Regions from separate parts of the Pseudomonas sp. AC016 genome, predicted to be linked through region 4. Evidence: predicted binding sites of a transcription regulator. Region 4 holds the regulator's gene; each other region holds the start of a gene.
What was found. The regulator sigma-54, encoded in region 4, starts transcription at its own class of promoters, with help from an activator protein. The targets are predictions, from matches to a motif close to ANTGGCATNNANNTTGCTNT.

Region 1 (5,603 bases), 920 kb from region 4:
CCACTTCCTGCACCTTGCCACCACGCGCCAGGAATTCTTCCATGGCACGGGCAAGAGCATCACGCTCCTTGTTCTTGGCTTCTACGCTGGGCAGCTCGTCGACCGAAACTGCAGCCTTGGCCTTGCCTTTGGCAGCCGGTGCCGAAGGCTCGGCATCATCCACCTCGGCAACGTCGTCTTCGGGAGCAGCGGCAAGCTCCTCGCCGTCGTCCTCGCCTTCCAGGTCGTCTACCAGATCGTCGTTGTCGTTGTCGTCGTCGCTCATGTTGTACCTCATGACTTGCGAAAGCAGATTAGTTATAGCCCAGCAGCCCCAAGAGTCTAAGGCTGTCGGAAAAAATTCAATAACCACTGACCCCAGCGGTTATATCCATTCACCCTGAAGAGTGGCCAGGACGTTACGAGAACCACCAGCATCTCGATGTTCGCCCAGGTAAACGCCTTGCCAGGTGCCCAGCGCCAGTCGCCCCGCCGTAACCGGCAACAGCAACTGGCAGCCCAGCAGACTGGACTTGAAGTGCGCGGGCAAGTCATCAGGCCCTTCATCGTTATGTTCATGTCCGGCCACGCCCTGGGGCACCAGCCGGTTGAAAAAACGTTCGAAGTCACGACGTACTGCCGGATCGGCATTCTCGTTGACGGTCAACGAGGCCGAGGTATGTTGCAGCCACAAGTGCAGCAGACCGACTCGACAATCCCGCAGCTGAGGCAAGCCTGCCAGTATCTCGTCAGTGACCAGATGGAACCCGCGAGGCCTGGCCCGCAAGGTAATTCCGGATTGATGCCACATACCGTTCTCCGCACCTTCGGCGCGCATTCTAACTCGCCTGAGAAAAAAGCAAAGCGCGCAATAAACCGGCTTCCCTGCAAGTTAACGAAGACTGTCGTGACAACGTTACCAGCGCTGCGTCATGTTGCCGAGATCATTGACGCGGGCACATCAGTGACAGCGGAAATCCGCGGTTTATCCGCAAACGTCAGACAAAAAAATGCCCGGCAAAACCGGGCATTCTTTTTTCAGCGCAGCGGCTTTTACAAGTTGTAGCCACGCTCGTTGTGTTGCGCAAGGTCCAGACCGACAGACTCCTCTTCTTCGGTGACACGCAGGCCCATGACCGCGTCCAGCACCTTGAGGATGATGAAGGTCACGATGGCCGTGTACACGACCGTGAACGCGACGCCTTTGAACTGAATCCAGACCTGAGCGCCAATGTCGGTCACCGTGCCGAAGCCGCCCAGCGCTGGCGCTGCGAAGACGCCGGTCAGAATCGCGCCGACGATACCGCCGATTCCGTGCACGCCGAATGCGTCCAGGGAGTCGTCGTAGCCCAGCTTGCGTTTCAGGCTGGTGGCGCAGAAGAAGCAGATCACGCCTGCCGCCAGACCGATGATCAGTGCACCCATCGGGCCGACGGTGCCGGCTGCTGGCGTTACCGCTACCAGACCTGCAACCACACCCGAGGCGATGCCCAGAGCGCTTGGTTTGCCGTGGGTCAGCCACTCGGCGAACATCCAGCCCAGTGCAGCAGCGGCGGTCGCGATCTGAGTGACCAGCATCGCCATACCGGCGGTGCCGTTGGCGGCAGCAGCAGAACCTGCGTTGAAGCCGAACCAGCCTACCCACAGCATCGCTGCGCCGATCAGGGTGTAACCCAGATTGTGCGGAGCCATCGGGGTGGTCGGGAAGCCTTTACGCTTGCCCAGTACCAGACAGGCGACCAGACCGGCTACACCGGCGTTGATGTGCACAACGGTGCCGCCAGCGAAGTCCAGAACGCCCCAGTCCCACATCAGGCCACCGACGCCGCCCCAGACCATGTGGGCGATTGGCGCGTAGACCAGAGTGAACCAGATACCCATGAAGATCAGCATCGCGGAGAACTTCATGCGTTCTGCGAAGGCGCCGACGATCAGGGCAGGCGTGATGATTGCAAAGGTCATCTGGAAGGTGACGAACACCGCCTCAGGGAACAATGCCGCAGCGCCGGTGATGCTCGATGGCGTGATGCCCGCCAGGAACGCTTTACCCATGCCGCCGAAGAAGGAGTTGAAGTTGACGACGCCAGCTTCCATACCGGTGGTGTCAAACGCGATGCTGTAGCCGTAAACGACCCACAGGATGCTGATCAGGCCGGTGATGGCAAAACACTGCATCATCACGGACAGGATGTTTTTCGAGCGAACCATGCCGCCGTAGAACAGGGCGAGGCCGGGAATGGTCATGAACAGGACCAGAGCGGTGGCCGTCAACATCCAGGCTGTGTCGCCGGAATTGAGCACGGGCTCGGCCACTGGATCAGCCGCCAGGGCCAGGCCAGGTACTGCAAGGGACAACAGGGCTCCTAGCCCTGCGAATTGACGCAGAGTCATATTGTTTTCTCCTGGGGCGTTGGGGTTTGGCGGCTTAAATTGCGTCGGTATCGGTTTCGCCGGTACGGATGCGGATGGCCTGTTCCAGATTGACCACGAAAATCTTGCCGTCACCGATCTTGCCGGTGTTGGCGGCCTTGGTTATGGCCTCGATGACGCGATCCAGATCCTTGTCATCGATGGCAACATCGATCTTCACTTTTGGAAGGAAGTCGACAACGTATTCAGCACCGCGGTACAGCTCAGTGTGACCCTTCTGACGCCCGAAGCCTTTGACTTCAGTGACGGTGATGCCCTGCACGCCGATTTCCGACAACGACTCGCGGACGTCATCCAGTTTGAACGGCTTGATGATGGCAGTGACTAGCTTCATGAAAACTTTCTCCCGAATTGGTGGACTTGCCCCAGGAAAACAAACCCGACTCAAGTCTAAGCGCAGTGTCTGGCTTTGTAACGCGTCGGTCGCCTGATCGGGCCAGACCAACGCCAGAAAACCGCTTCTGACGAAACACTTCCCCGCTCCGCCTGCCGCACTGCATTCGTCACAGCGACTGCATCAGTGCATGGGTCACAAGCCACTAAGCAGAAAGCTTGCCATCTCGTGAATATTCATCAAATACAGGTCGTTGGGCCTCATTAAGGCCGCCAAGGCCCGGCACAGCCAATAAGAACGCACAAAGCTGGTGCATACGTGCACGCACGCCTGCTCCATAAGCGCGCACTGCCGCCCCTGTGAAATGACTATAGACACTGCGTGCTACACTGCCGTGCATCTGATTCAGGAAAACCATCATGCTCGCGCCCAAAGCTTTCCTCGACGCCCTCAGCGGCCACGCCTCGCGCCTTTTCAACGGCGAAACCCCCGTGCCCCGCAGCGAATTCGAAACCCAGTTCAAGACCCTGCTGCAAAGCGGCTTCAGCAAACTGGATCTGGTCAGCCGCGAAGAGTTCGACAGCCAGATGGCCGTCCTCGCCCGCACCCGCGCCCGCCTGGAAGCGCTGGAGGCCAAAATGGCCGAGCTTGAAGAGAAAATGGGGCCGGGTGAGAAGGCTGAGTGACTCATCAGCCTCAGACAGGTGCTGGCTGATCGCCAAACTGCCGCGCCTGCCTTATATCGCGTGAGGGCGGCGCCCCGAAACGCCGGGCGTACTCGCGACTGAACTGCGACACACTTTCATAGCCGACCCGCAACCCTGCCGTATTCGCGTCAAGCCGCTCGGTTAGCATCAGACTGCGGGCGGCATGCAGGCGCAGCGTCTTCTGATACTGCAACGGGCTGGTACCGGTGAGCTGCCGAAAATTGTGGTGCAGGGTCGAACTGGCCATACCTGCCATCCCGGCAAGCTCGGCAATTCGCAAGGGCTCGGCGTAGTTTCGCTTGAGCCAGTCGATGGCTCGCACAATACCTCGCGAACGATACCCTTCTCTGACGATCCAGCGCAGCCAGTAGCCTGCATCGCTGAGCAGCAGCCGAAGACAGACTTCTCGCTTGACCAGATCCGCCATGAGTGCAATTTCCTGCGGCCTATCCAGCAAGGCGACAAGGCGACCGAACACATCGATCAGCTCGTCCGTTGCTTCTCCCGCAGCGTAACAACGGGTCGGAATAGTGCTGTCGACTTCCGGCACGCTTTGAACGATGTCGTGGAGCAACGCCATGTCGAGCTTCAAGACGATCGAGAGATAGGGACGCTCGGCGCTGGCGCGTATCACCTTGGCCGTGGTGGGAATATCAATGGATGTCACGAAAAAGCTGCCCGGCTCGGACACCACTTCCTCGGTCCCGAAAACCGTGTGCTTGGTGCCCTGAACGATCAACGCCACACAGGGTTCGTAGACGCAATAATCCGGCAGCCCCGGCGCGTCCATTCGGTAGAAAGTGAGCCCCTTGATCACGCTGGGACAGACTTCTTTACCCGTGGTTATCACAGTCAGCCGCTCAGTGAGTCGCCTCAGCCCCTCGCCTTTCCGATCAAGACCGGATGCAGAAAACGTCAAGGATGGATTCATGAAGACGACTCTGCGAAGAGGAAAGTCGCAGTGTGCGCAGAACACGCCATCCGCTCAAGTGCCCCGGCAGGATTGTGCAAAAAGACAGTCGGATTGTGATCACGTTGCCCAAAAGCTCTCGTCTATCTTGAGGTTCCTGGTTGTTCCCAAAGACCCTCAAGCAAGGAGCCTGCAATGGATCGACGCGACTTTCTCAGGCTTTCGGCGAGCAGTGCGCTGGCAGCGACAATCCTGCCGATGACTGCCAGTGCCCAGACATTGAGCAGTGCACCACCATCCGGCGAACGCGGCAGCGTAATGCCGACCAAGGGGAAAGTGACGCGTTCTACCCTTCCAATTAACCCGTCTCAGCATAATCTTCGCTACATGACACCTTACCGCCTCGGCATGGGCGGCACGCAGATCGGCAATATCTTCGCCCCCATCAGCGATGAACAGGCCGCAGCCGTTTTGCAGTCCGCCTGGGATTCGGGGGTGCGCCTGTTTGATACATCACCTTTCTACGGCTTCGGTCTTAGCGAATATCGCCTTGGACGTTTCCTGCACAACCGAAACCCCGACGATTACGTGATCTCCACCAAAGTCGGGCGCGTGCTCAAGGCTGCAGGGAAGCCGGTTGGCGATAGTTCGATCTGGACCTCTCCGGCGCCTTTTGAGTACCGCTATGACTACACCGCCGAAGGCGCAAGGCGCTCTGTGGAAGACAGCCTTCAACGGCTCGGACTCGCACGGCTGGACGTGGTTTACATTCATGACCTGTCGCCGGACAACACCGAACTGCAAGGCGGCTGGGAAGCGGCCTACGAGATTGCTCGCACCGGCGCCATGCGCGAACTGGAGAAGATGCGCGACGAGGGCCTGATCAAAGCATGGGGCTTTGGCATCAACCGCCCCGATGCCGCCGTCCGCGCTGTGGAAAGCGACGATCCGACGCCGGACATCGTCCTGCTGGCGTGCCAGTACTCAATCATCGATCACGATCAGGCGCTCGAACGAACGCTGCCCGCCCTGGCAAAAAAAGGCACCAGCGTAGTGGTTGGCACACCGCTCAATGACGGTTTCCTCGGCGGCGGCAAGCGCTTCAACTTCTCACCTGATTTGCCACGTTTTGCCGTCGAACGCCGCGCCAAACTGGCGGCCATCGCCGCACGTCATGGTATCGACATGCGCACCGCCGCCCTGCAGTTTGCCGCGGCTCACCCCCTGGTTTCAGCCATCGTGC
Region 2 (5,603 bases), 910 kb from region 4:
AGCTGCGAATGGCCTCATCCGGCTCGGTCAGGCGAGTCACGCGCAGGAACGGCAGCGGCGACTGGCTTTCGTGTTCGGCTTCACAGGTCGCGTCGATTTCCACCTGTCCGCGCGCGCCGATGATGATCGATTCATGAGGTTCTTCAAGGCTCAGCACATGCAGAATATTGCCGAACGGATCGACTTGCGCCCGCGCTTCGCGTGGCAGCGTCAATTGCCAGCTGAGCACTTTCTGACGCTCGCTGTCGTGGGGAGTCAGGCGCAGGTACTGGATACTGGAACGCACCTGATCATCATAGTGATAGGTGGTTTCGTGGCTAATTGAGAGTCTCATGCAGCCTCCAGGTACGAAGTGTGGATAGCATCACCCAGTTGGGCGAGCATCGGGATGAATTCGTTGAGCCATTCATGCAGGCCCTCATCCAGGATCTCGTCGATACTGGTGTAGCGCAGGCGTGCATCCATCTCGGCCGCCATGCGCTGCGCGGGTCTGCCATTGACGCCGGGCAGACTGGCAAGAATCAGGTCCATCTCTTCCAGACAGGCACGCAACGAGCGCGGAATGTCGGCGCGTAGCAGCAACAGTTCGGCCACCTGACGTGCACCCGGCGCGTCGCGATATACCTCGGTATACGCCTCGAACGACGACAACGCACGCAGCAACGCACTCCACTGGTAATAACCGGCAGCGGAATTGTCGGCGGCGGCGTTGGCCTGAGGGCCACGCAGTTCGAGCATTTCATAACGCGCGTCGAGCATGCGCATGGTGTTGTCGGCGCGCTCGATGAATGTCCCGAGGCGAATGAAACGGAACGCGTCGTTGCGCATGATGGTGCCGTAGGTCGCGCCGCGAAACAGGTGCGAACGCTCCTTGACCCACTCACAGAAACGGCTCATGCCGTAACGCGTCAGCCCCTGCTGGGCAATGCCACGAATTTCCAGCCAGGTGGAGTTGATGTTCTCCCACATGTCGGCGGTGATCCGACCGCGCACCGCGTGAGCACTGGCGCGTGCAGCGCCCAGGCAGCTGTAGATGCTGGCCGGGTTGCTCGCATCCAGCGCGAAGAAGTGCAGCATGCGCTCGGCGTGCAACTCGCCATGGCGCTCGATGTAGGTTTCCAGCGTACCGGTGATCAACAACGGCATGGCTATCTCATCCAGCCCGTCGCCACGCCCGTCCTGGGGCATCAGCGACAGCGAATAGCTCACGTCCAGCATTCGGGCGAGGTTCTCCGCTCGCTCCAGGTAACGCGACATCCAGAAAAGATCCGAGGCAGTTCTACTTAACATTGGCAGGCATCCTTAATCCTCGACCACCCAAGTGTCTTTGGTTCCACCACCCTGAGACGAATTCACCACGAGCGAGCCTTCACGCAAGGCCACTCGGGTGAGGCCGCCAGGCACGACGCGGGTTTCACGACCGGACAGAACAAAGGGGCGCAAATCGATATGGCGCGGGGCGATGCCGTTCTCGACAAACGTTGGACAGGTCGACAGGCACAGTGTCGGTTGAGCGATATACGCATGCGGCTTGGCTTTGAGACGCGCCCGGAAGGCTTCGATCTCGGCAGCCGTGGCAGCAGGCCCGACCAGCATTCCGTAACCGCCGGAGCCCTGGGTTTCCTTGACGACAAGGTCTTTCAGGTTGGCCAGTACGTGGGACAACTCTTCGGGCTTGCGGCATTGCCAGGTGGGTACGTTCTTGAGGATCGGCTCTTCGTCCAGATAGAAACGAATCATGTCGGTGACATACGGATACACCGACTTGTCGTCCGCAACTCCGGTGCCGATGGCGTTGGCCAGCACCACGTTGCCGGAGCGATAGGCCGCCAGCAGACCGGGCACGCCCAGCATCGAATCAGGGTTGAAGGCCAGCGGATCGAGGAAGGCATCGTCCAGGCGACGGTAGATCACATCAACGGCCTTGGGGCCGTCGGTGGTACGCATGAAGACGCGATCGTCACGCACGAACAGATCGGCACCCTCGACCAGCTCAACACCCATCTCGCGGGCCAGGAACGCATGTTCGAAGAACGCGCTGTTGAAGCGACCGGGCGTCAGCACCACAACGCTGGGGTTATCCAGAGGGCTGGAGCTTTTCAGCGTATCGAGCAGCAGGTTCGGGTAATGATCGATGGGCGCGATGCGCTGCGCCGCGAACAGCTCGGGGAACAGGCGCATCATCATCTTGCGGTCTTCGAGCATATAGCTCACGCCGCTGGGCGTGCGCAGGTTGTCTTCGAGCACGTAATAAGTGCCATCGCCATCACGGACCAGATCGACGCCGGAGATGTGCGAGTACAGGTCGCGGTGCAGATTCAGACCCTGCATCGCCAGCTGATATTGCTCGTTGGCCAGCACCTGTTCGGCAGGAATGATCCCGGCCTTGATGATGCGTTGGTCATGGTAGAGGTCGGCAAGGAACATGTTCAGCGCCTTGACGCGCTGAATGCAGCCCCGCTCCACGACCCGCCACTCGCTGGCCGGAATGCTGCGGGGAATGGTATCGAACGGAATCAACCGCTCGGTGCCTTGCTCGTCACCGTAGAGCGTGAACGTGATCCCGGCGCGATGAAACAGCAGATCGGCTTCACGCCTGCGTTGAGCCAGAAGCTCAGGGGGCGTATCGCCCAACCAGCGGGCGAATTCCCGATAGTGCGGGCGGACCAGACCGCCAGCATCGTACATCTCGTCATAAAAGGTGCGGATCATGCCGTACTCCTTGTCACCATGGACACCTTAGGCTTCGCAAGGCCCGTGCCACCGGCATAAACGCTTAAATATCAATAGGTTATATATAAACCCTGCGGGCCGCGCACCATTCCTGTGCGCTAAATGCCCCAGCTACCTCTCGCATGCGTCATTCGGAAGCGTCTTTGCGCCGCGAAATCTATGACCAGCATAGTCAGAGTTGATTTCCGAACACGATATTAGTTCGCCATAATCGCCAGCAACCGAGCAAACAGGGCATCAAACGTCGCTTTTGCCCTGAACCCCATTTCTCAGCGAGCGCCACGCATCATGACGCGTTCCTGACCGGACTTCCCTTTGGGCCACTCTCTTGAGTGGCTTTTTTTTGCGCACGGATAACCTGTTTGGGTTTTACGCGGTCCTGGCGAGCACGCTATTCGTGAACAGCACTTGCGCGAGATTACCCTGACCCCGAAAACAAAACCGGCCGCCCCGGCAGGTTTCTCCAGGTCGGCCGATCAGCCCGCAGGTATCAATCGCAATTGCAGCGGATCAGGCGTGCAGCCTCCTGATCTCCTGTTTCACGCCCCAGCCTTCAACCTCCCCGTCCATTGGCGAAATGACCATTTGAAAGTCTTGCTCGAAGTCACCGATACCGTCATAGGTGGCGTACATCACTTTGCTCAACTGCAAATGCCAGGCACCGTCGTCACGCACATTGATCTGTGTATTGAGGGACTCACCACGAAATTTTTCTGCAGCCTGCCGCGCCCGTTCCTCGTCGGGAAAAATGGCATAGAACTCGATGGGGTGAATTCGCGCGAAGTCAAAACCGCCTTCTTTCATGCGGCGCAGTACGTTACTGCTGATGTCCTCTTGATAGGCTGTGCTCATGAAACGTCCTCCTATGCAACGATAGATAGAGTTTCAACGCTTCCCGAGTGGCCATCGAAAAGATGGCCAGCGCACGGCAGTTACTCCGACGTGGGGAATCAAGCATGTAGCTGACCGGACCTGGAACAGGCCGGGGATGGACCTGTGTCAGAGGCCGTCTTCACGACCTCATTTGCAGAGTAGACCCATCGGGGGGACATTGCCAAGTGGTTGGCGCAACAAGATTTTTTGCAGTGAAGGATCAGCTCGCTTCTGTGATGGAAATGATCTGGACACTGTTATGGTCCTTGAGTGTCTTGACGGTCGGCTCATCGGTTCGACCTTCCAGGTCATTGAGATCCAACTCATCCGTGACGGGATATAAATCCTTGCGCAACAGACGTGCAGCATCCTCTTCGCTGGGGCGTTCCTGCCACTGCACTTCACGACGCTGCTGCACACCATCCTTGTCCAGATACAAAATGGCCCACTGTTTCATCAATGCCTCCAGAATAAGCAAGCCAGGCACTCTGACTTACCTACTCTGGACCTTTCACCGCCTCCATTCGTTCCAATGGATTGCACACAGCAAACGGACTCAAACGGATAACAAAAAGGCCCTCGCATTGGATGCCGAGGGCCTTTTTCGTTGCTGAAACGGTCAACTGCGTGTTCTGCCCGATTGATACCGGGCAGGACGACAGCGGTCAGTTTCTGTTCTTGCTGGCTTCCACGCCTGCGGTGTTGTCCAGCAGGCTCTTGGTCGCGGTTTGCAGGAAACTCTCCAGCTTGCGCTTGAGCTCCTCGGTGTCCGGCGCATCGGGTACCTCTTCCGCGTGCGGCTTGGCACCCAGGGTGTAAGTCAGCAGCTTGGCCGGCATTTCGGTCGGTTCGATCAGAATGCGGTTGCCGCTGATGATCGCCACCACCTGCTCGCTGCCCGACGGCTTGATCACGCCAAAGCCCTTGTCGCCTTCGGGCAGGTTGAGCAGATCGCGTCCCCAGCACTGGTTACGGGTCTGACCACCCAGACGGCCCATGATGGTCGGTACGACGTCCACCTGGGTGCCGACGATGCTGCTGCGCTGGCCGAACTTTTCCTGCACGCCCGGACCAATCAACAACATCGGCACATTGAAACGACCGAGGTCCATTTCTGTCAGCTGACGGTTGTTGCCGAAACCGTGGTCACCCAGTACGACGAACAGGGTGTTCTTGAAGTAAGGCTCTTTCTTGGCCTTCTCGAAGAACTGGCCCAGCGCCCAGTCGGAATAACGCATGGCGGTCAAATGCTCGTCCAGCGAACCGTGGCCGGTCACGCGCTCGACCGGCAGGTTTTCCGGCAGTGCGTAAGGGGTGTGGTTGGACAGGGTCTGCAGCAGGGCATAGAACGGCTTGCCGTCCTGACGCGCCTTTAGCTCCTGAGCGCCACGGTCGAACATGTCCTGGTCGGATACGCCCCAGGTCGGATCGGAGAACACCGGGTTGACGAAGTCGTCACGGCCAACAAAGTTGGTCATGCCCTGGTTGCTGAAGAAGCCCGACTGGTTGTCCCAGGCAAAGTTGCCGTTGTAGACGTAGACGTCATCGTAGTTGCGACCCGCGCTCAACAGCTGCGGCAGGCCCGACAGCTTGTGGCTGCCTTCCGGCGTCTGCATCAGGTATTCGAAACCTGGCAGGTTCGGGAAGCAGGCCATGGTGGCGAACATACCCTGGTGGGTGTGGGTGCCGTTGGAGAAGAAATGATCGAACAGCAGGCCTTCCTTGGACAGCCTGTCGAAGTTCGGCGTGATATTGGCATCGCTGCCCAGCGCACCGACCGAGTGACCGGCGAAGCTCTCCATCAGGATCACGACCACGTTGCGGATCGGCAGGGTATTTTCCGCAGGCGGCGTGAAGTCACGGCGTACTGCAGCAATGTCCGGCTCGACCAGCTTGTCATTGGACGTCAGCAACATCTCGCGTACGGTCTGTTGTGCGTCGGCCTGAGGCAGCGTGGCTTTCCAGATGTTGTCGCGATCTTCGGACATGCGGCTTTT
Region 3 (5,603 bases), 790 kb from region 4:
GCGCAATCGATTCGCGGTACGTCCGGCCAGACCAACGTGGGCAGCGGTGTTTCCACTGCAGCGGTTTCCCAGCAGTTCTCGCAGGGCAACCTGACCACGGGCACCGCCAACAGCCTTGACCTTGCCATCAACGGCAACGGTTTCTTCCAGCTCAGCAACAATGGCGAGAAGCTGTACACCCGTGCCGGTGCGTTCCACACCGACAAGGAAGGTTTTGTCGTCAACAGCGGCGGCATGAAACTGCAGGGTTACAACGTCGATGCCAATGGCAGCGTCGTCACCGGTGCATTGAGCGATCTGCGCGTTGATTCGTCGAACCTGGAGCCCAAGCCTACCAGTTCGATCACGAACGTCGCCAACCTGAACTCGGTGACACCATTGCCGAGTCTGTCGACCTTCGATGCCACAGATACTAAAAGCTACAACATGAAGTACAGCACGCCGACTTACGACTCTCAAGGTAATGCACACACCCTGGACCAGTACTTCGTCAAGACCGGCACCAACACGTGGTCCATGTACTCGCTGATGGATGGCCGCAGCATCGCCAACCCGGCCACCACCACTGCCGACAAGAACGACCTGACTTTCAACTCGGCGGGTAATCTGGTTGTGACGGCGCCTGGCGCTGTACCTACCGACAGCCCGAACATCACGTTCAACACTGACGGCACCTTCAACGTCAACAACTGGGTGCCAGGCGTGCAGACCGGTTCCGGTACCACGACGACCTGGGCTGCCAACGGTGCTGCGGGTGCGGCCACGATCAAACTGAACATGTCCGGCATCACCCAGACTGCTTCGGTGTCGGGTCTGCTCACTCAGGATCAGGATGGTTACGCGACTGGCCAGTTGAGCGCGATGAGCGTGGATGCAACCGGCAACCTGTTCGCTACCTACACCAACGGCAAGTCGCAAGTGATCGGTCAGACCTCGCTGACCAACTTCGCCAACGTGCAGGGTCTGGCGCAGGCGGGCGGCACCAACTGGCGTGAAACCTTCGCGTCGGGCGTTCCCGTCAGCGGTACTCCGCAGTCGGGCACTCTGGGCTACATCACCGGCCAGGCGCTGGAAGAGTCCAACGTTGACCTGACCATGGAGTTGGTCAACCTGATCAAGGCGCAGAGCAACTATCAGGCGAACGCCAAGACCATCTCGACGCAAAGCACCATCATGCAGACCACCATTCAGATGACTTGATGAAGTCGGTTTTGCGATAAACAAAAAGCCCCTTCAAGGGGCTTTTTGTTTTCTCGACGATCAATCCGAAAACGACCTGTCGGGAGGCTGCTCAGATCGAGCAGTCGGATTTGACGAAGTGACCTTTCAATCGCGTCCAGCCCGGCCCCGGGCTGGTCTGTGCACAGACTATACGGCTGTCGCCCTGCCACTTGTAATAGTGGGCAGGCGCTGCGTGGGCGAGCAGGGCGAAGGTCGTCAGGCTGGCGGTGACGATGCCGATAATCCAGGTGCGAGCAGGCATGTCGATTCCCGTTGTGCAGGGTGGTGAGCGCAAGATTATCACTGCCTGTCTACTGTGACGCGGGGGCAGTGAAGTTTTTTTGGCGGTGTGTCCTCCGTGTTGGCAGGCAGGCGGCAGTCTGCCGCCGCTATCGGATAGCCGTTTGCCACAGGTCATCTGTAGTGCGCCCGTTTTTGCTGGTAAATCAAGCGTTTGTATCGTGCGCAAAGAGTTGGTTCGAAAATTGCTTTCTCCCTGTCAGAAGAGCTACAGGCGGCAAGCGTCTGTCGGAGGAGGAAGACTGTGGACAAGTTGCTTTACGTCGCAATGAGCGGTGCATCTGAAAACGCGATCGCGCAGAAGGCCCATGCCAACAACCTGGCAAACGTGTCGACCAACGGCTTCATGCGCGACCTGGAACAGGCCCGCTCAATGCCCGTGTATGGCGAGGTCATGCCTTCGCGCGCCTACGCCATGAGCGAGCGTCCAGGCACCGATTTTTCCGGCGGCGCCATGGTCGAGACCGGTCGTGAGCTGGACATCGCCATCAAGGGCAACGGCTGGATTGCGGTCCAGACACCCGATGGCGGCGAAGCCTATACCCGCAGTTCCGGCATGAATATCGATGCTCTGGGCGTGTTGCGCGACGGCAGCGGTTTGCCGGTAATGGGCAACGGCGGTCCGATTGCCGTGCCGCCTCAGCAGCAGATCGAAATCGGCGCCGATGGCACCATCAGCATTCGTTCGCTTGGCGAAAGCCCTCAGGTGATGGCGCAGGTCGACCGGATCAAGCTGGTCAACCCTGATCTGAAGACGATGGAGAAAGGCCCCGATGGCCTGATCCACACCAAGAGCGGCCGGCCTGCCGACGTGGATGCCAACGTTCAGGTCGAGTCCGGTTTCCTGCAGGCGAGCAACGTGAATGCCGTCGAGGAGATGACCTCGGTGCTGGCCCTGGCTCGTCAGTTCGAGCTGCACGTCAAGATGATGAAGACCGCCGAAGAAGACGACCAGTCGATGGCTCGCGTCTTGCAACTTGGCTAACTATTGACAGCTTGCGCCGACAAACCGGCGCTCGAGGAGAATCCACATGCTACCTGCACTATACGTCGCCAAAACCGGCCTTGCCGCTCAGGACACCAACCTGACCACGATCTCCAACAACCTGGCGAACGTGTCGACCACAGGTTTCAAGAGTGATCGTGCCGAGTTTCAGGACCTGCTCTACCAGATCAAGCGTCAGCCAGGCGCCCAGTCCACTCAGGACAGCGAACTGCCTTCCGGCTTGCAACTGGGTACCGGTGTGCGCATCGTCGGCACACAGAAGAACTTCACCGCCGGCAGCCTGCAGACCACCAACAACCCGCTTGACCTGGCCGTCAACGGTCGTGGTTTCTTTCAGGTGACTCAGCCGGACGGCACCGTGGCGTACAGCCGTGACGGTACCTTCCACCTGGACGCCAACGGCCAGATCGTGACCGCCAACGGTTATGCCCTCGAGCCTGCAATCGTGGTTCCGCAGAATGCCCAGACCTTCACGGTCGGTCAGGACGGTACGGTTTCGGTGACCCTGGCGGGCGCCACCGCGACGCCGCAGATCATCGGCAACATCCAGACTGCCGACTTCATCAACCCGGCCGGCCTGCAGGCCATCGGCGGCAACCTGTACCTGGAAACCGGTTCCAGCGGCGCGCCGCAGATCGGCACGCCAGGTTTGAACGGCCTCGGTCCTACCCTGCAGAACACCCTGGAAAACTCCAACGTGAGCACGGTTGAGGAACTGGTCAACATGATCACCACCCAACGCGCCTACGAGATGAACTCCAAAGTGATCTCGACCGCCGACCAGATGCTGCAGAACCTGACTCAGAACCTGTAACACCCTGATGTATCTGTTGCTCAAGCTCAATCCGATGCGGCGCCTGATAAGCGTCTGTTACACCGCGAGGTTTCAAGTGTCATGAAGCACCTAAGTGTTGTTCCGCGTTTTTCAGTGTTGATCGCTTCATTGTGCGGGATCGCTTTGCTGTCGGGCTGCGTGGCGCCGTCCGCCAAGCCCAATGACCCTTATTACGCGCCGGTGTTGCCGCGCACACCGATGTCGGCTGCGGCCAACAACGGTGCGATCTATCAGGCAGGCTTCGAGCAGAACCTTTACGGCGACCGCAAGGCATTCCGGGTGGGCGACATCATCACCATCACGCTCTCTGAGCGTATGGCAGCAAGCAAGGCGGCCAGTTCGGCGCTGAAAAAAGACAGCACCAACAGCATTGGGCTGACCTCGTTGTTCGGCTCGGGCCTGACCACCAACAACCCGATTGGTGGCAACGACCTTAGCCTGAGCGCCGGTTACAACGGATCGCGTGCCACTGACGGCAGCGGTCAGGCTGCCCAGAGCAACAGCCTCACCGGTTCCGTGACCGTGACCGTGGCCGACGTGCTGCCCAACGGCATTCTGGCGGTACGTGGCGAGAAGTGGATGACTCTCAATACTGGTGACGAGCTGGTGCGCATTGCCGGTCTGGTTCGCGCCGACGATATCGCGACCGATAACACCGTTTCGTCCACACGCATTGCAGATGCACGCATCACCTATTCGGGGACAGGCGCCTTCGCCGATTCCAGCCAGCCAGGCTGGTTCGACCGGTTCTTCCTCAGCCCGTTGTTCCCTTTCTGATAGCGGGATAGACATGATCAAGCTCAAGCAACTGATAGCCGCGACCTTGTTGTTGACCACAGCGTTCGGCGCACATGCCGAACGTCTGAAGGACATCGCGAGCATCTCCGGCGTGCGTGCCAACCAATTGATCGGTTACGGTCTGGTGGTAGGGCTCAACGGTACGGGCGACCAGACAACCCAGACGCCGTTCACGCTGCAGACCTTCAACAACATGCTGTCGCAGTTCGGTATCAAGGTGCCAGCCGGTTCCGGCACCGTGCAGCTGAAAAACGTCGCAGCAGTGGCGGTGTACGCCGACCTGCCAGCGTTCGCCAAGCCGGGCCAGACGGTCGACATCACCGTTTCTTCGATCGGTAACTCCAAGAGCCTGCGTGGCGGTGCCTTGTTGATGACGCCGATGAAAGGTGTCGACGGCAACGTCTACGCCATCGCTCAGGGCAACCTGGTGGTGGGTGGTTTTGACGCGGAAGGCCGTGACGGCTCCAAAATTACAGTCAACGTTCCGTCGTCGGGTCGTATCCCTGGCGGTGCATCGGTCGAGCGCTCGGTGCCGAGCGGCTTCAATCAGGGCAACACGCTGACGTTGAACCTCAACCGTTCCGACTTCACCACTGCCAAGCGCATCGTCGACAAGATCAATGACCTGCTCGGCCCAGGCGTGGCTCAGGCGCTGGACGGTGGATCGGTTCGCGTGACCGCACCTCTGGATCCGGGCCAGCGTGTCGATTACCTGTCGATTCTGGAAAACCTGGAAGTCGATCCGGGCCAGACGGCTGCCAAGGTCATCATCAATTCGCGGACCGGCACCATCGTGATCGGTCAGAACGTGAAAGTATCGCCAGCCGCCGTGACTCACGGCAGCCTGACCGTGACTATCACTGAAGACCCTATTGTCAGCCAGCCGGGCGCGTTGTCCGGTGGCCAGACGGCTGTAGTGCCTCGTTCGCGGGTCAATGCCCAGCAGGAACTGCACCCGATGTTCAAGTTCGGTCCGGGCACCACGCTTGACGAAATCGTCCGCGCGGTCAATCAGGTGGGCGCTGCGCCCGGTGACCTGATGGCCATCCTCGAAGCCTTGAAGCAGGCCGGCGCCTTGCAAGCCGACCTGATCGTGATCTGAGGACGCGTACATGGACATCAAGGGTGGAATTTCCACGCCGGTCGACTCGGGTGCCTATACCGACGTCAATCGTCTGGCAGCGCTGAAACATGGCGACAAGGACAGTGTGGCGAACCAGAAAAAGGTCGCCCAGGAGTTCGAGTCGCTGTTCGTCAGCCAGATGCTCAAGGCCATGCGCTCGGCCAACGAAGTGCTGGCCAAGGACAACCCGATGAACACCGCGGCGACGCGGCAGTATCAGGACATGTATGACCAGCAACTGGCCGTGACGTTGTCCACCCGTGGCAACGGCATTGGCCTGCAGGATGTGCTGATGCGTCAGCTGTCGAAAGACAAGGGTA
Region 4 (5,603 bases):
TCAGTGTCAGGACGAAGGAACCCCGGCGAAGCCGGGGCCGGAACCGGAGCGAAGGAGTTTGCTTACTTTGCTCCGTCAAAGTGAGTCGCCGAGGGGCGAAAAGGTGACTTGAGACGTGCGCTCGGCTCACTGAATCCACAGTCTGTGCCATGTGTGACGCGGAGCGTCACGGGCGGCATGCCCACGCGGAGCGATGGGCACGATCAGTGTTGAGGCGAACTTGTGTATAACGATGAGCGATCAGCGCCGTGCAGAGCGTTCGTTTACTCGCCTTCGTCAAACTTGTTGTTGATCAGCTCGACCAGGCCATCCAGTGCTTCCTGCTCGCCTTCGCCTTCAGTCGACAGATGGATCTCGGTTCCCTTGCCAGCCGCCAGCATCATCACGGCCATGATGCTTTTGCCGTCGACCATGCTCTCGGGCGAGCGGCCAACCCGTATCTGGCAAGGATGTTTGCCGGCGACGCCTACGAACTTGGCGGCTGCGCGGGCATGCAGGCCCAGTTTGTTGATGATGGTGATTTGACGAGCGGGCATCGCAGAGGTGTTCCTTTCAGCTGAGGTCGCGGTGGCGAACCTGAACGTTCTTGAGTAGTGGTTGCAGGACCTGACCCAGTCGCTCCGTCAGGTAGACAGACCGGTGATGCCCGCCCGTGCAGCCAATGGCAATGGTCACATAGGAGCGATTGCTTGCGGCGAAGCGGGGCAGCCATTTGGCGAGGTAGGAAGAGATGTCCTGAAACATCTCTTCGACGTCGGGCTGCATCGCCAGATAATCGATGACAGGTTGCTCAAGTCCCGAATGATCGCGCAGCTCGGGTTTCCAGTACGGATTGGGCAGGCAGCGCACATCAAAGACCAGGTCCGCATCGACCGGCATGCCGCGCTTGAAGCCGAACGACTCGATCAGGAAGGCAGTGCCTGGCTCCGGCTTGTTCAGCAGGCGCAGCTTGAGCGTATCGCGAAGCTGGTAGAGATTGAGGTGGGTCGTGTTGATCTTGAGATCGGCCAGATCGATGATCGGCCCGAGCAGCGTACTCTCGTCACGTATTGCCTCGGCCAGCGAACGGTCCGATGTACTCAGCGGATGGCGGCGGCGGGTCTCGGAAAAGCGCTTGAGCAGGGTGGCTTCGTCGGCATCCAGATACAGCACATCGCACTGGATATTGCGCCCACGGACCTCATCGAGCATGGCCGGGAAGCGGGTCAGGTGACTGGGCAGGTTGCGGGCATCGATGGAAACCGCCAGCAGCGGTTCGGCCAGTTCGGTATTGATCAAGGCGCGTTCGGCGAGCTCCGGAAGCAATCCGGCAGGCAGGTTGTCGACGCAGTAGAAGCCGCTGTCTTCCAGTACATCGAGCGCCGTGCTTTTGCCCGAGCCGGAGCGGCCACTCACGATGATCATGCGCATGTTCAGTTGCCGTTCTGCACGTCTAGCACCACTTGGTAGAGCGCTTCATTGGTCTTGGCGCTGCGCAGGCGTGTCCGGACATCTTTGGAGTCGAGCATGCTGGCGATCTGGCGCAGCAACTCCAGGTGCTTGTCTGTGGCGGCTTCCGGGACCAGCAGCACGAACAGCAGGTCGACAGGCGCGCCGTCGATGGCATCGAAGTCCACGGAGTCGTTGAGATGAATGACGGCACTGACAGGCTCGCCACAGGTGGCAAGACGGCAGTGAGGGATGGCAATGCCATTGCCGAAACCGGTAGATCCCAGTTTTTCACGGGCAACGAGCGCCTTGAATACTGTTTCCCAATCAAGCCCCGGTACTTCGCGGCCGATCAGTCGGGCAATATGTTCGAGTACGCTTTTCTTGCTGCCGCCCGGCACGTTCACTTCGGAACGGCCGGGGGTCAGGATTTCTTCAAGTCGGATCATGTGTGATGAGCGTCAGCGAGCGTTTGCACCCTTGAGGATGCTTTGCTGCTTTTCCTTATGCTTGAGCAATTGTCTGTCGAGCTTGTCAGTGAGCAGGTCGATGGCCGCGTACATGTCGTCATGTTCAGCATTGGCAACTACCTCTCCACCGTGGATATGCAGCGTGGCTTCGATCTTCTGTTTCAGCTTCTCGACCGCCATCGTGACCTGCACGTTTGTAATCTTGTCAAAATGCCCTTCGAGTTTCTTGAGCTTGAGCTCAACGTATTCACGAAGTGGCTTGGTCACTTCCAGTTGGTGTCCACTGATGTTGACTTGCATACAGCTTCTCCTTTGCCAGTGCATAAAGAGGCAGGCGTGGTGCCTGCCACTGGAACGCTGTGGCTCGGCCTGCATCACATCAGTCGCTTGCGCTCGCTGGAGGGTGCAATCCCAAGAGATTCGCGGTATTTGGCAACTGTGCGACGGGCTACTTGAATGCCTTGTGCCTCCAGTAAACCAGCGATCTTGCTATCACTCAACGGCTTTTTCTGATTTTCCGCCGCGACCAGTTTTTTGATGATCGCGCGAATTGCCGTGGATGAGCACTCGCCGCCTTCCGAGGTGCTGACATGGCTGGAGAAGAAGTATTTCAGCTCGTAAATGCCGCGTGGCGTGTGCATGAACTTCTGCGTGGTCACGCGGGAAATCGTTGATTCATGCATGCCCACCGCTTCGGCGATATCGTGCAGTACCAGCGGCTTCATGGCTTCATCGCCATACTCCAGAAAGCCGCGCTGGTGCTCGACGATCTGAGTGGCGACCTTCATCAGCGTCTCGTTGCGGCTCTGCAGGCTCTTGATGAACCAGCGGGCTTCCTGCAACTGATTGCGCATGAAGGTGTTGTCGGCGCTGGTGTCTGCGCGACGTACGAAGCCTGCATACTGCGGATTGACTCGCAGTCGCGGCACTGACTCCTGGTTCAGCTCGACGAGCCAGCGTTCGTTGTCCTTGCGCACAATGACATCGGGAATGACGTACTCGGCTTCGGTGGACTCGATCTGCGAGCCAGGGCGCGGATTCAGACTCTGCACCAGTTCGATGACCTGACGAAGTTCGTCTTCCTTGATCTTCATGCGGCGCATGAGCTGGGCGTAGTCACGGCTGCCCAGCAGGTCGATGTAATCGGTGACCAGACGCTGCGCTTCGCTCAGCCAGGGCGTTTTTGCCGGCAGCTGGCGCAGTTGCAGCAGCAGGCATTCGCTCAGGGTGCGAGCGCCGATACCGGCCGGTTCGAATTGCTGAATGCGGTGCAGAACGGCTTCGATCTCATCGAGTTCGATATCCAGCTCGGGATCGAAGGATTCGAGAATCTCTTCAAGGGTCTCGTCGAGATAGCCCTGATTGTTGATGCAGTCGATCAGCGTGACGGCGACCAGACGGTCCTTGTCGGACATCGGGGCGACGTTGAGCTGCCAGAGCAGATGGCTTTGCAGGCTTTCGCCAACGGATGTGCGGGTGGTGAAGTCCCATTCATCATCGTCATTGCTGGGCAGGCTGCTGGCGCTGGTCTGGTAGATGTCTTCCCAAGCGGTATCGACGGGCAGCTCGTTGGGAATGCGTTCGTTCCATTCGCCTTCCTCGAGGTTGTCTACGGTAGGCGCAGATTCCTGGTAGGTCGGTTCCTGAACGTCGGGGTTGGGCTTTTGTTCGATGTTGTCCGCCATCGGGTCGGAGTTATCGAAGTCGTCGCCTTCCTCCTGGCGTTCCAGCATAGGGTTCGATTCCAGCGCCTCCTGAATCTCCTGCTGGAGGTCCAGTGTGGATAGCTGAAGTAAGCGGATTGCCTGTTGCAGCTGCGGTGTCATCGTCAGCTGCTGGCCCATTCTCAAGACTAGCGATGGTTTCATGGCAGGGGCTAAACACCTTATTCGCCGGCGCTCTTGCGCCATCCACTACAGGCGCCTAAACGCCAACTTAAGCAAATTATATGCCTGAAAGCAGGGCGTTTGCCTAGAGCGTTACTAGAAATAATACGTTGTCAACAAGCCGCACCGATATTGGAGGCCTTGATAGGCCGGATGCGGCTTTTTCGAATGCGGCTTTTACAGGCGGAATTCGTGACCCAGATAGACTTCTTTAACCAGTTGGTTGGCCAGAATGGTTTGCGAGTCGCCTTCTGCGATCAATTGCCCGTCGTTGACGATATAGGCTGTTTCACAGATATCCAGCGTCTCGCGAACGTTGTGGTCAGTGATCAGCACGCCAATGCCCTTGGCCTTGAGGTGGTGAATGATCTGCTTGATGTCGCCTACCGAGATAGGGTCCACGCCCGCGAAGGGTTCGTCCAGAAGGATGAACTTTGGGGCAGTCGCCAGCGCGCGTGCAATCTCGACGCGGCGACGTTCGCCACCCGAGAGGCTCATGCCGAGGTTGTCGCGAATGTGCGTGATGTGGAACTCCTGCAGGAGGCTTTCCAGTTCCTGGCGTCGCGCAGCGGCATCGAGTTCCTTGCGGGTCTCGAGGATCGCCATGATGTTGTCGGACACCGACAGCTTGCGGAAGATCGAGGCTTCCTGCGGCAGGTAGCCGATACCTGCACGGGCGCGGCCGTGCATGGGCTGATGGCTGACGTCCAGATCGTCGATCAGCACGCGGCCCTGATCGGCCTGTACCAGCCCGACAATCATGTAGAAGCAGGTGGTCTTGCCGGCGCCGTTGGGGCCCAGCAGACCGACAATCTGGCCGCTGTCGATGGAAATGCTCACATCGCGCACGACCTGACGGCTTTTGTAGCTTTTAGCCAGATGCTGGGCTTTAAGCGTCGCCATTACTGGGCCTTCTGCGGTTGATCGGTTTTCTTTTTAGGCTGAATGACCATGTCGATTCGTGGACGTGGCGTGGTCACTTTCGCGCCACCATTGGCACGGCCCGCACTGACGACCTGCCTGACCGTGTCATAGACGATCTTCTCGCCTTCGGACGTGTTGCCGTCGTTGACGACCTTGGCCTTGTCGATCAGGACGATACGGTCCTGAGCGGCGTAATACTGAATGGTGACGGCATATGCCTGCACGATCGGCTTGTCCACCGACGGCTTCTGCTCGTAGTAGGCCAGGTTGCCGACAGACGTGAAAATATCCACTTCGCCCTGAGCGTTGCGTGTGATGGTCACGGTGTTGCCTGTGATCTTCATCGAGCCCTGCGTGATGATGACGTTGCCCTTGTAGGTGGCCACGCCTTTCTTGTCATCGAGCTGCGCATCGTCGGACTGGATGTGGATTGGCTGATCACGGTCGGTTGGCAGGGACCAGGCGCTCGCGCTTCCCAGTGCTGCGCCCAGGCCGAGCAAAAAAGGAAGAGTTTTAACGAGCCTCATACTGTCCTCTGACGTTGGACAGCAGGTCCATCCTGCTGTCTTTCAAATATGCTTTCATTCCCTTGGCCGTAGTAACACCGCCCGCGGCGTCGATTCTAACGTCTTGGTCGGTCTGCGCATATTGCTTCTGTGGGAATACGGTCATGCGACTACTGGTGATGATAGTCGTACGTTGTTTTTCGTCGGTGCGCGCAACGCGAACCGAGTCGATCAATTCTACCTGTTCGCCTCCCGGGGAGACCTCGCCCTGCTTGCTCTGCACATGCCAGGGAAACTCGGTGCCGCGGTACATCTGCAGGTCGGGTGTGGTGAGCAGAGTCACGTCAGTGGCCTTTACATGCTCGACCTTGTCAGCCGTCATTTCGTAC

Region 1: a site for sigma-54 is predicted at 2,950-2,969, ahead of glnK (P-II family nitrogen regulator). Genes of this name have one in related genera too.
Region 2: a site for sigma-54 is predicted at 2,746-2,765, ahead of AC0IXS_RS05260 (circularly permuted type 2 ATP-grasp protein). Genes of this name have one in related genera too.
Region 3: a site for sigma-54 is predicted at 1,694-1,713, ahead of AC0IXS_RS05840 (flagellar basal body rod protein FlgF). Genes of this name have one in related genera too.

The regions. Positions count from the first base shown of each region.
Region 1 is NZ_CEEDCC010000001.1:3,053,147-3,058,749, forward strand. Features, by position in the region: gene sutA (transcriptional regulator SutA) at 1-265, opposite strand, end outside; gene AC0IXS_RS13850 (secondary thiamine-phosphate synthase enzyme YjbQ) at 365-790, opposite strand; gene AC0IXS_RS13855 (ammonium transporter) at 1,033-2,370, opposite strand; gene glnK (P-II family nitrogen regulator) at 2,405-2,743, opposite strand; gene AC0IXS_RS13865 (accessory factor UbiK family protein) at 3,163-3,429, shown strand; gene AC0IXS_RS13870 (AraC family transcriptional regulator) at 3,440-4,381, opposite strand; gene AC0IXS_RS13875 (aldo/keto reductase) at 4,748-5,603, shown strand, end outside.
Region 2 is NZ_CEEDCC010000001.1:1,227,906-1,233,508, forward strand. Features, by position in the region: gene AC0IXS_RS05250 (transglutaminase family protein) at 1-334, opposite strand, end outside; gene AC0IXS_RS05255 (alpha-E domain-containing protein) at 331-1,290, opposite strand; gene AC0IXS_RS05260 (circularly permuted type 2 ATP-grasp protein) at 1,303-2,712, opposite strand; gene AC0IXS_RS05265 (ribonuclease E inhibitor RraB) at 3,244-3,585, opposite strand; gene AC0IXS_RS05270 (hypothetical protein) at 3,827-4,063, opposite strand; gene AC0IXS_RS05275 (LTA synthase family protein) at 4,272-5,603, opposite strand, start outside.
Region 3 is NZ_CEEDCC010000001.1:1,346,424-1,352,026, reverse strand. Features, by position in the region: gene flgE (flagellar hook protein FlgE) at 1-1,200, shown strand, start outside; gene AC0IXS_RS05845 (hypothetical protein) at 1,292-1,483, opposite strand; gene AC0IXS_RS05840 (flagellar basal body rod protein FlgF) at 1,766-2,506, shown strand; gene flgG (flagellar basal-body rod protein FlgG) at 2,553-3,341, shown strand; gene flgH (flagellar basal body L-ring protein FlgH) at 3,423-4,139, shown strand; gene AC0IXS_RS05825 (flagellar basal body P-ring protein FlgI) at 4,153-5,262, shown strand; gene flgJ (flagellar assembly peptidoglycan hydrolase FlgJ) at 5,273-5,603, shown strand, end outside.
Region 4 is NZ_CEEDCC010000001.1:2,137,305-2,142,907, reverse strand. Features, by position in the region: gene AC0IXS_RS09515 (HPr family phosphocarrier protein) at 264-536, opposite strand; gene rapZ (RNase adapter RapZ) at 553-1,410, opposite strand; gene ptsN (PTS IIA-like nitrogen regulatory protein PtsN) at 1,413-1,877, opposite strand; gene hpf (ribosome hibernation-promoting factor, HPF/YfiA family) at 1,890-2,198, opposite strand; gene AC0IXS_RS09495 (RNA polymerase factor sigma-54) at 2,273-3,766, opposite strand; gene lptB (LPS export ABC transporter ATP-binding protein) at 3,962-4,687, opposite strand; gene lptA (lipopolysaccharide transport periplasmic protein LptA) at 4,687-5,235, opposite strand; gene lptC (LPS export ABC transporter periplasmic protein LptC) at 5,222-5,603, opposite strand, start outside.